3 regions of the Devosia sp. MC521 genome follow, and region 3 is predicted to be linked to each of the others. Evidence: predicted binding sites of a transcription regulator. Region 3 holds the regulator's gene; each other region holds the start of a gene.
The links. The regulator PhoB, encoded in region 3, activates phosphate uptake and scavenging genes when phosphate is short. The targets are predictions, from matches to a motif close to TGTCATNNANCTGTCAT.
Positions count from the first base shown of each region.

Region 1: ugpB (sn-glycerol-3-phosphate ABC transporter substrate-binding protein UgpB) is a predicted target of PhoB. The motif match lies at 1,727-1,743, and genes of this name have one in related genera.
Region 2: H4N61_RS14775 (YdcH family protein) is a predicted target of PhoB. The motif match lies at 2,122-2,138, and genes of this name have one in related genera.

Region 1 is NZ_CP059902.1:686,191-689,444, reverse strand. It holds gene H4N61_RS03300 (copper homeostasis protein CutC) at 1-658, opposite strand, end outside; gene H4N61_RS03295 (ROK family protein) at 655-1,569, opposite strand; gene ugpB (sn-glycerol-3-phosphate ABC transporter substrate-binding protein UgpB) at 1,934-3,253, shown strand.
Region 2 is NZ_CP059902.1:3,065,833-3,069,086, reverse strand. It holds gene H4N61_RS14785 (outer membrane protein) at 1-137, opposite strand, end outside; gene H4N61_RS14780 (sigma-54 dependent transcriptional regulator) at 247-1,731, opposite strand; gene H4N61_RS14775 (YdcH family protein) at 1,910-2,086, opposite strand; gene H4N61_RS14770 (DUF465 domain-containing protein) at 2,241-2,456, shown strand; gene purE (5-(carboxyamino)imidazole ribonucleotide mutase) at 2,530-3,021, shown strand; gene H4N61_RS14760 (5-(carboxyamino)imidazole ribonucleotide synthase) at 3,028-3,254, shown strand, end outside.
Region 3 is NZ_CP059902.1:2,564,672-2,567,925, reverse strand. It holds gene H4N61_RS12285 (autotransporter outer membrane beta-barrel domain-containing protein) at 1-604, opposite strand, end outside; gene phoB (phosphate regulon transcriptional regulator PhoB) at 873-1,574, opposite strand; gene phoU (phosphate signaling complex protein PhoU) at 1,674-2,387, opposite strand; gene pstB (phosphate ABC transporter ATP-binding protein PstB) at 2,408-3,175, opposite strand.

The DNA.
Region 1 (3,254 bases), 1.9 Mb from region 3:
TGGGGCTGACAAAGCCCAAGCGCTTCGCGCCTTCCGTGTCCTCTGCCGGAGCGCGCTCCGAGCACGAGGCGTGGACAACCGACACCGGCACACGATTGAGAATGCGACGGGCATTGACCGAGGACACGCCTGAACCCGGCATAATGGTGATCCGCCCCTTGGCGGCTTCGTGCATCTTGGCGATGTCTTCAATGCCAGCCTCAGCGGAAAGCTGACGCCCTGACGTCAAAATCGTATCGAAGCCGAGCGCAATGGCCTGTTCGACGGCTTCTTCAACATCAGGCACGAGATCGACGCAGCGATGCAGTGTGCGAGGCGTGTCGCCCGCCATCTGGCAGAGGATTTCGAGGCGGCGCATATCGAGCGCGCCACTGGGCAGGCTGGCGCCCAAGACAACGCCGAGATGATTGGTCCGGGCGGTTTCGATATCGCTGATCATAATGGCCAGCTCGTAATCGTCGAAGACGAAGTCTCCGGCGCGGGGACGCACCATCATGCGGACGGGGATCGGCGTGCTCGATGCCAGTTTCGCCAAGCCAGCAAAAGGCGTGAGCCCGCCATATTCGAGCGACGAGCAGAGCTCGATGCGGTCAGCGCCGCCTTCGACTGCCGCTTGAATGCCCGAGAGGCTATCAACGCAAACTTCTAGCAAGGTCATACCACGCCCTCCGAATAGGCCAAGCTTGCAGCGCCGATGAGGCCTGCATCGACAGTCAGTTGGGCTGGAACGATGAGTGGTCGGTCAAGCTTGCGCAGAATGCGCGGGCGAACGGCGGCGTCAAGCGCTGCCACTAGCTCGGGACTATTCCCTAGGCCACCGCCGACGGGGATAATGTCGGGGCCAAGCACGTTCACCAGCAAGGCGAGCGGGGCCGCAAGGAGCTCGGTGTAAAGCGTCATGGTCCGGGTTGATTGAGTATCGCCCTGCCCCCATGCGAAGACAATGTCGAGGCTCGAGAGCGTTTGGCCATGGATTTGGGCATGAAGGCGCTCCAAACCGCGGGCGCCGCCGATAGTGTCGGTGCAGCCAAGCTGGCCACAACCGCACGCCATATGCGCAATTTTGTGCGGCCAGGCCTGGGTTTCAGTTTGGACAATGGTGGCGTGGCCCCATTCGCCAGAGAACCCGCCAGCACCGCGAATGAGACGTCCATCGGCAATAATGCCGCCACCGACGCCGGTGCCGAGAATGACGCCGAAGACGACGTTAAACCCCTTGCCCGCGCCCGCATGGGCTTCGGCCAAGGCGAAACAATCTGCATCATTGCCGACGATGACGGGGCGAGAGAGCTTGGCACTGAGATCTGGCCCGAGGGCACGACCGTTGATGCACGGGATATTGGCAACCGTGGCGACATTGGTTGCCGGGTCAACGACGCCAGCAATGGAAATGGCGATGGCCGCCCCTGCAGGTGCGCCGCCTTGGGCGATGAGTGCCGCGATGGCATCGGCAAAGGCGTCAAAGTCGTGCGCTGGTGTGGCGACGCGACCGAGCGAGACAATGTCTGTCGCACTGTGGGCAACTGCGGCCTTAATCGTGGTGCCGCCAATATCGAAACAGGTGATCATGAGAGGCTGGCGACTTCCCTATAAGGCACGGCCGATGCTTACGGCGTGTGACATGGGTTTGCCTGCGCCGCAAGAGTCCGCAGCGTAATCCAGACCACCGCGGCGTCCGGCACCCCATATTCGATCACAAACACAGCTGCGACGGATGGTTGTGCACTGTCATGGTAACGTCACCAAAGCTTCAAGGAAGCGTCAAGCAGCATCGTTAGAGGAGCCATGCCCGCAGAAAACGTCGGCGGGTACGACACCAAATTCGGTGAGCTGAAACGGAAAAATCCGCAGCTCAAATGTCGTTCACGAAATCCAGTCTGGCGGGACTTGGGTCGATGCTGACCTGTCCTATGGGAGACAGAAGATGAAGACGATGAACCGCGCGGCACTTGCCGCTATCACCCTTGCCCTGAGCACCTCGGTTGCCTTTGCGCAGACCGAACTCAACTGGTGGCACTCCATGGGTGGCGAACTGGGCGAACGCGTGGAAGCGCTTGCTGCAGACTTCAACGCCAGCCAGAGCGAATTTAAGGTCGTTCCGTCCTATCGTGGCGAATACGAAGAATCCATGATCAGCACCATCGCCGCCTTCCGCGCTGGCGAGCAGCCGCATCTGGTGCAGGTTTACGAAGTTGGCACTGGCACCATGATGGCTGCCAAGGGCGCTGTTCTGCCCGTTTACGAACTGATGGCAGCACATGGCTCGAACTTCGATCCATCGGCATTCTTGCCAGTCGTGACCGGCTATTACACCGACACCGAAGGCAATATGCTTTCGATGCCGTTCAACTCCTCCACCCCAATTCTCTATTACAACAAGACCGCTTTCGAGAAGGCAGGGCTTGATCCAAACGTCGCGCCAAAGACCTGGGCCGATATCGAAAACTTCGGCAAGAAGATCGTTGAATCGGGCGCTGCCACGTGCGGTACGGCCATCAGCTATTCGGCCACCTGGATCGGCACCGAAAACCTCTCGTCGCTGCACAACGTGCCATACGGCTCGCTGGAAAACGGCTTTGGTGGTCTCGGCACCGAACTGACCTTTAACCACGACCTCTCCGTTCGCCTCTGGGAAAAGCTGGCTGAATGGCAGAAGACCGGCATCTACCAGTACGGTGGTACCAGCGGCGGTTCGGACAATGCGCCACGCTTCTACGCTGGCGAATGTGCGATCTTCATGGGTTCCTCGGCCTCCCGCGCTGGCGTTCTCGCCAATGCCAAGGACTTTGAAGTTGGCTTCGGCATGCTGCCATACTTTGACGACGTCGACGGCGCACCGCAGAACTCCATCATTGGTGGCGCAACTCTGTGGACCCTAGCTGGTCACGAAGACGCTGAATACAAGGGCGTAGCGCAGTTCCTGAACTACCTCTCTTCGGCTGAAGTTCAGGCCAAGTTCCACCAGGAAACGGGTTACCTGCCTGTCACTCAGGCCGCTTATGAGCTGACCAAGAGCCAGGGCTATTACGACGCAAACCCAGGTTCGGACATCGCTATCCAGCAGATCAACCTCAACCCACCGACTGAAAACTCGAAGGGCGTTCGCTTCGGCAACATGCCGCAGATCCGTACCGTGATCGACGAAGAGTTCCAGGCCGTTCTCAATGGTTCGAAGTCTGCCAAGGAAGCGCTTGATAGCGCCGTTGCCCGCGGCAACGACATCCTTCGCGAATTTGAATCTGCCAATCAGTAAG
Region 2 (3,254 bases), 500 kb from region 3:
TAAAAGCCAGTCCATTGGGCAACGGACGTCGCAGCGAACATTGGGGAAGTGGTGTTGCTGTTCCAATTGAGGTCAGCAGCGTTGGCGGCAGCTGTGCCTGCCAGAAGTGCGAGAAGAGCGATGCCCGAAAGTCTCATGATGGCCTCGACGTTAAAAACTTCCCGCAAAATCGCGCTAATCTCTTAACGCCTCGGTAAGCAACGTGGTTAACGTCGAAGTTTGTTCATCACGTTCGTGCTGGCTTTATTAAGCAGCGTCGGTAACCAAACCTTCGGCCAAGCCATATTCATGGAGCTTGCGATAAAGGGTCGAGCGGCCAATGCCCAAGGCTCTGGCGACACGAGACATGCGACCGCCGTGGTGCTCGATGGCAAACTGGATGGCGTCACGCTCGATGGCTGCCAGGGACAGCAAGGCCCCGCTGTCGTTCAGGAACCTGTCGGGAGCGGGGGTGCTCAGGATATCCACGCGCACGCGAGATGGGGCGTCGTCGATGTGGGTTGGATTGCGCGGAACAGGGGCCAGCGCAACGCTGCGGAATGCTTCTTCGCGCCCGGCAGACTGGGCCAAGATCTGGGGGAAATCGGCAGGCTCGAGGAAGGCGCCGTCGGTGAGCACAATGGCGCGATAAACCGCGTTTTCGAGCTGACGGACATTGCCCGGCCAATCATAGCCCATAAGAAGAGCTTGCGCTTCAGCGGTGAGCCCCAAAATACGCTTGCCAGCTTCAGCTGAGAAACGGGCAATGAAGTGGCTTACCAGCGCGTTGAGGTCTTCCATTCGCTCGCGCAGCGGCGGGGTATAAATGGGGAAGACGTTAAGACGGTAATAGAGATCTTCGCGGAATTCGCCCGATTTGGCGAGATTCAACAGGCGCCGGTTGGTCGCCGATATGAAGCGAACATTGACGCGCTCAGGGCGCGTTGCGCCGATAGGCTCTATTTCGCCTTCTTGTAGGACACGCAAGAGCTTGACCTGCGTTTCGAGTGGCAGCTCGCCCACTTCATCAAGGAAGATCGTGCCGCCATTGGCTTCAGCGAACTTGCCGCTCTGGTCAGCATGCGCGCCTGTGAACGCGCCCTTCTTGTGACCAAACAGGACCGACTCGACCAAGTTCGGGGGAATGGCACCGCAATTGACGGTGACGAAAGGTTTTCCGGCACGTTCGGACGTGCCTTGGATGATGCGGGCGACAAGTTCTTTGCCTGTACCAGTTTCGCCTTCAATGAGGACCGGGATCGCGCTCTTGGCGGCTTTGCCACAGAGGGTAATGACGCGCGCCATAGCAGGGGCCGCTGCGATCATATCCTTGTGGCTGAAGGTGCCAGATTTGCGGGCGTGCTCGGCGCGGATCGCCGATTCGAGCGCATCCAGTTTCATGGCGTTGCGCAGCGAGATGACCAGACGCTCGGGGCTTACGGGTTTGACGAAATAATCCGCCGCACCCTGACGCATGGCCGAGATAACGGTTTCAAGTGAGGCGCTTGCGGTCTGGACAATAACGGGGGTCGTCATGCCCTCGCGGCGCATCACTTCCATAACGCCCATGCCATCGAGATCTGGCATGACCAGATCGAGAATCATCGCGCCGATTTTGCGATCTTCGCGCAGGATGGAGAGCGCCTGTTCGCCACCAGTGGCGGTCAGCGGTTTGAACCCGGCACGGTTTGCAATCTCGGCGGTGAGCCGCAACTGGACCGGATCGTCATCAACCACCAGAACACGCGTCATGAACCTATTGGCCTTCCCGTCGCAGGACACACGAATCGCTGTGTGCCACTTTGGGAATACGATGAAGGTCTGCCCTTAAGAGGGCGTTAATCCTATTGATTTTGCTTTTGTTTACTAAAATGAAAAAGGGTCCCGGCTGTGCCGTGACCCTCCAGAGAAACTCTGCCTTTCGTAGAATTTATTGCCGCGTGGCGCCCTGGAGACGGTAAAGTTCGTCCTTCACTTCGAGTTTTTTGCGTTTGAGCGAAGCAACCATCAAATCGTCTTTGAGGCGATTTTGCATTTCAGAATGGATCTGCTTATCCAGTTCCTGATGGCGCCGCTCGAGCGCTGCGATGTGGCCTTCAGTCGTCATTAAAGAACTCCTTTCAGCGTGTTGGACTTGGGTATCGTCACAAATCTTTCATGCTTTGTCGACACCCATGCGGCAGTCCTCGAAAATGTGATGCATTTTCCATGATCATGGGCTAACCAGAGGTAACTGATATGCCCACAAAGTTGGTGCGTGAATGCTGCCCCTGACTAAGGAAATTGAGGCCCAGTTTGGTCTTGAACTGGCAACAAAACGCCAGGAACATGCCGATTTGGACGCTGCGATCCTGACTTTAACGCAGTCTCAAATGGCCGATCAAATGCTGATCCAGCGGCTCAAAAAGCGCAAACTGGCGCTCAAAGACCGCATCGCTCAGCTGGAAAATATACTCTTGCCTGACATCATCGCTTGAGGCCTTGGCTGCTTGAGTTATGGCCAAATCTGGGCTAATGCCGCGCTTTGTGGAGCGCTCTGAGGGACACGCCATGCTCAAGCCACCCGTCGCCATTGTTATGGGCAGCCAATCTGATTGGCCAACTATGCGGCTGGCCGCAGAAACCCTCGAAAGTCTCGAAGTCGAATATGAAGCGCGCATCGTTTCGGCGCATCGTACGCCTGAGCGCATGGTCGATTTTGCCACCAACGCCAAAGCTGAAGGCGTTAAGGTGATTATCGCCGGTGCGGGTGGCGCGGCGCATCTGCCGGGCATGATTGCCGCGATGACGATACTGCCGGTGTTCGGCGTGCCCGTGCGCTCCAAGGCGCTTTCGGGCGTCGATAGCCTTTATTCCATCGTGCAGATGCCGGGCGGAGTTCCTGTTGGAACTCTCGCGATTGGCGAGCCGGGCGCTATCAATGCGGCGCTGTTGGCGGCAGCTGTCTTGGCGCTGAACGATGATGAACTTTCCGATCGCCTCGAGGCGCATCGCGCCCGCCAAACGGCGTCTGTGCCCCAATTTCCCTCTGATACTGAGTAGTCGTCCGTGACCCAAGATTCCGCGCTGCCCGCTGGCTCCACTATTGGTATTTTGGGCGGGGGGCAGCTTGGGCGCATGTTGGCTTTGGCCGCTGCAAAGCTGGGTTTGAAAAGCCATATTTATTGCCCGGACCCACAGAGCCCGGCATTTGATGTGACGCCGTTTAAGACGGTGGCGGCTTATGACGATGTGGCTGCGCTCAAGGCTTTTGCCAGCCAAGTCGATGTCATCAC
Region 3 (3,254 bases):
TCGTGGGGGAGTAGACATAGATACCGGCGCTGCCGTGGTCCGCTGTCCTAATGTTGCCCGTATTGGTGATGCGTGAACTGGTGCCGTAAAGGCTAATACCGTGGGATTGTGTGCCGTGGGTGATGATGCTGCCACTATTGTCCAACGTCACATTGAGCACATTATTGGCGCTGTTTTCGACCTGGATACCTGTGCCCGCCCAGCTGCCCTTGGTCTCAATCGTTCCGGTGTTGGTGAGTGTGAAATAATCACCAGTGGCGTAGACGCCATAGGAGCAGTCTTCGTAGGAGAAGATGCCGCCGTGATTGACCACTCGCGTGTTAGCTGCCAGCGTTTCCAGCGCGTAGGTGGCGCTTCCGCGATTTTCGATCGTACCGTAGTTCGTGATCACCGTATCCAAGCCGGTGATGGAAATCACGTTGCTTGTGGAGTCCAAGGTGCCACCACTTGCGATAAAGAGCGTGTCCCCGATCCCGGAAAGGCTCTGAGCACCTCCGGTTTGACCTTCACTGATGGTGATATCTCGGGCCTGCGCTGCGGTGATATTGGTAGCAGCAAGTAGGGCGACGATCGCCGGTACAACGGCAATTGGCTTTGACAACATAGTGGCGCGGCAATCTGCAGCTTTTGGCGCTGCTCAACAAATCAGGAGACACGAAGAATATTATGGTTAATTCTATGATATGAAAGGACTTTACACGTCAAGCGTCTGATTTGGTGGATTGCGTTATTGGGCCTCGTAGAACACGCAAAACAGTTTCGATGCGCCCCGCGCAGAGAGATTTTTTGGCTTTTTTCTGATCAGCGGCGACTTGCGGTGACCAGAAAACAGTGCCGAGTGTCAGACCTTGTTGTGCCTAAGGGCACGCGATCTAAGCCAGTTGCGAGAAGCGTTCGTCGAAGGAGTAGCCGGCGCCGCGGACCGTGCGGATGGGGTCGGCTTCCTTGCCACGGTTGATGGCGCGGCGGAGGCGGCCGATATGGACGTCCACAGTGCGTTCGTCGACATAGACGTCATTGCCCCAAACGCCGTCGAGAAGCTGCTCGCGGGTGTAGACGCGGCCCGGATGGGTCATGAGGTATTCGAGCAGGCGATATTCTGTCGGCCCAAGGTGAATGTCTCGGGACCCACGGCTGACGCGGTGAGTGGTGCGGTCTAGCTCAAGCTCACCAACCTTAAGCGCGTTCGTCACAAGGCTTGGGCTCGCCCGGCGCAGCAGCGCTTGAATACGGGCGACGAGTTCGGGGACAGAGAATGGCTTGACGATGTAATCGTCTGCGCCGGTGGTGAGACCGCGTACGCGCTCTTCTTCTTCGCCGCGGGCCGTGAGCATAATAATTGGAACGCGGGCGGTTTCTTCACGCGCACGCAGGCGACGGCAGATTTCGATGCCGGAAACTTCGGGTAACATCCAATCGAGCAAGATCAGGTCAGGGACGCGTTCTGCGATGGCGTGGTGCGCTTCATCGCCGGTTTCCGCTGTGACGACATCAAAGCCTTCAGCCTGCAGATTGTATTGCAGGAGCAGGGAGATGTCGGCTTCGTCTTCGACAACAAGGATCGTCGCGGGCATGGGCGTGCTCCGTCAATCGGCCCGTAGGGACCGTTACTCAATATAGGGGATTTTCGAAGAGTTCGTCACGCCGATTGGGCGACGTGACGAAATTGGCGCTTAGGCTTTGATCTGCTGACGTTGGAGTTCTTGGACGTCGCTGGTGAGCTGCTTACCAGTCGAAAGATAGTAAGCGCGTTCAGCGATATTGGTTGCGTGGTCGCCTACACGTTCAAGGCTCTTGGCGCAGAACAAAAGCTGGGTGCAAGAAGTGATGTTGCGCGGATCTTCCATCATATAGGTGAGGAGTTCGCGGAACAGGGAAGTGTGCATGGCGTCGACATCATCATCACGATTGCAAACGTCAACGGCAGCTTCCGCATCACGATTGGCGTAGGCGTCGAGCGCCTCCTTGAGCTGACCGAGCACGAGAGCGGTCATGTTACGGACGCCGCTGTAGAACGAGGCCTGCAGGTTGATCGTTTCGAGCTTGAGCGAGCGGCGGGCCAATTGCTTGGCCATATCGCCAACGCGCTCAAGATCCGACGCCACGTGGATGGCGGTGATGATCGAACGCAGGTCGGACGCCATTGGCTGACGACGGGCGATCATGGACACGGCCATTTCGTCGATTTTGCGTTGCATGTCGTCAATGCGCTGGTCGGCGATGATGGTCACGTCAGCCAGTTCGCGGTCGAGCTTGAGCAGGGCGCGCGTGCCGTTTTCGACAGCCGTTTCCACCTGACCACCCATTTCGGCGATGGCCTGCGCGAGGGCGAGAAGTTCTTCGTTATACGAGGTAACGATGTGCTCTGTGCCGGTATTGTGTGGCATGGCTGTGCTCTCCCCTTAGATTAACCGATACGGCCCATGATGTAGTCTTGGGTCTGCTTGTGGACAGGGTTGGTGAAGATGTCTTCCGTGTCGCCCTGTTCAATCAGATTACCCAAGTGGAAGAAGGCAGTCTTTTGCGAGACGCGGGCTGCCTGCTGCATCGAGTGGGTGACGATGACGATGGTGTAATTGGTCCGCAGCTCGTCAATGAGCTCTTCGATGATGGCGGTTGCAATCGGGTCGAGGGCCGAGCAGGGCTCGTCCATGAGAATGACTTCTGGGCCAACGGCGATGGCGCGGGCAATGCACAGACGTTGCTGCTGACCGCCGGACAGGCCGGTGCCTGGTTCCTGCAAGCGATCCTTCACTTCGTTCCAGAGACCTGCCTTTTGCAGCGAGGAGGTGACGATAGCGTCGAGATCGGTCTTATTGCGGGCAAGTCCGTGAATGCGTGGGCCGTAGGCGACGTTGTCGTAAATCGACTTCGGAAACGGGTTCGGCTTTTGGAACACCATGCCAACGCGGGCGCGCAGTTCAACCACGTCAAGGTCTGGCGCGTAAATGTCCTGACCGTCGAGTTCGATTTTACCGCCAACCTTGGCGCCTTCAATGGTGTCGTTCATGCGATTGATGCAGCGCAGGAAGGTCGACTTACCGCAGCCCGATGGACCGATGAAAGCGGTGACAGAGCGATCTGGGATGTCAATGGAAATGCCGTGCAAGGCTTGCTTGGCACCATAGTGCACGGTGACATCGCGGGCAGTCAGACGAATGGGATGCGCGATCATTTCAGACAGATCCGTATTTGCGCCGAGGGCAGTGTGGGCTGTCTTGGCCTTGGAGGCAAGGATATCCATTATGTGATCC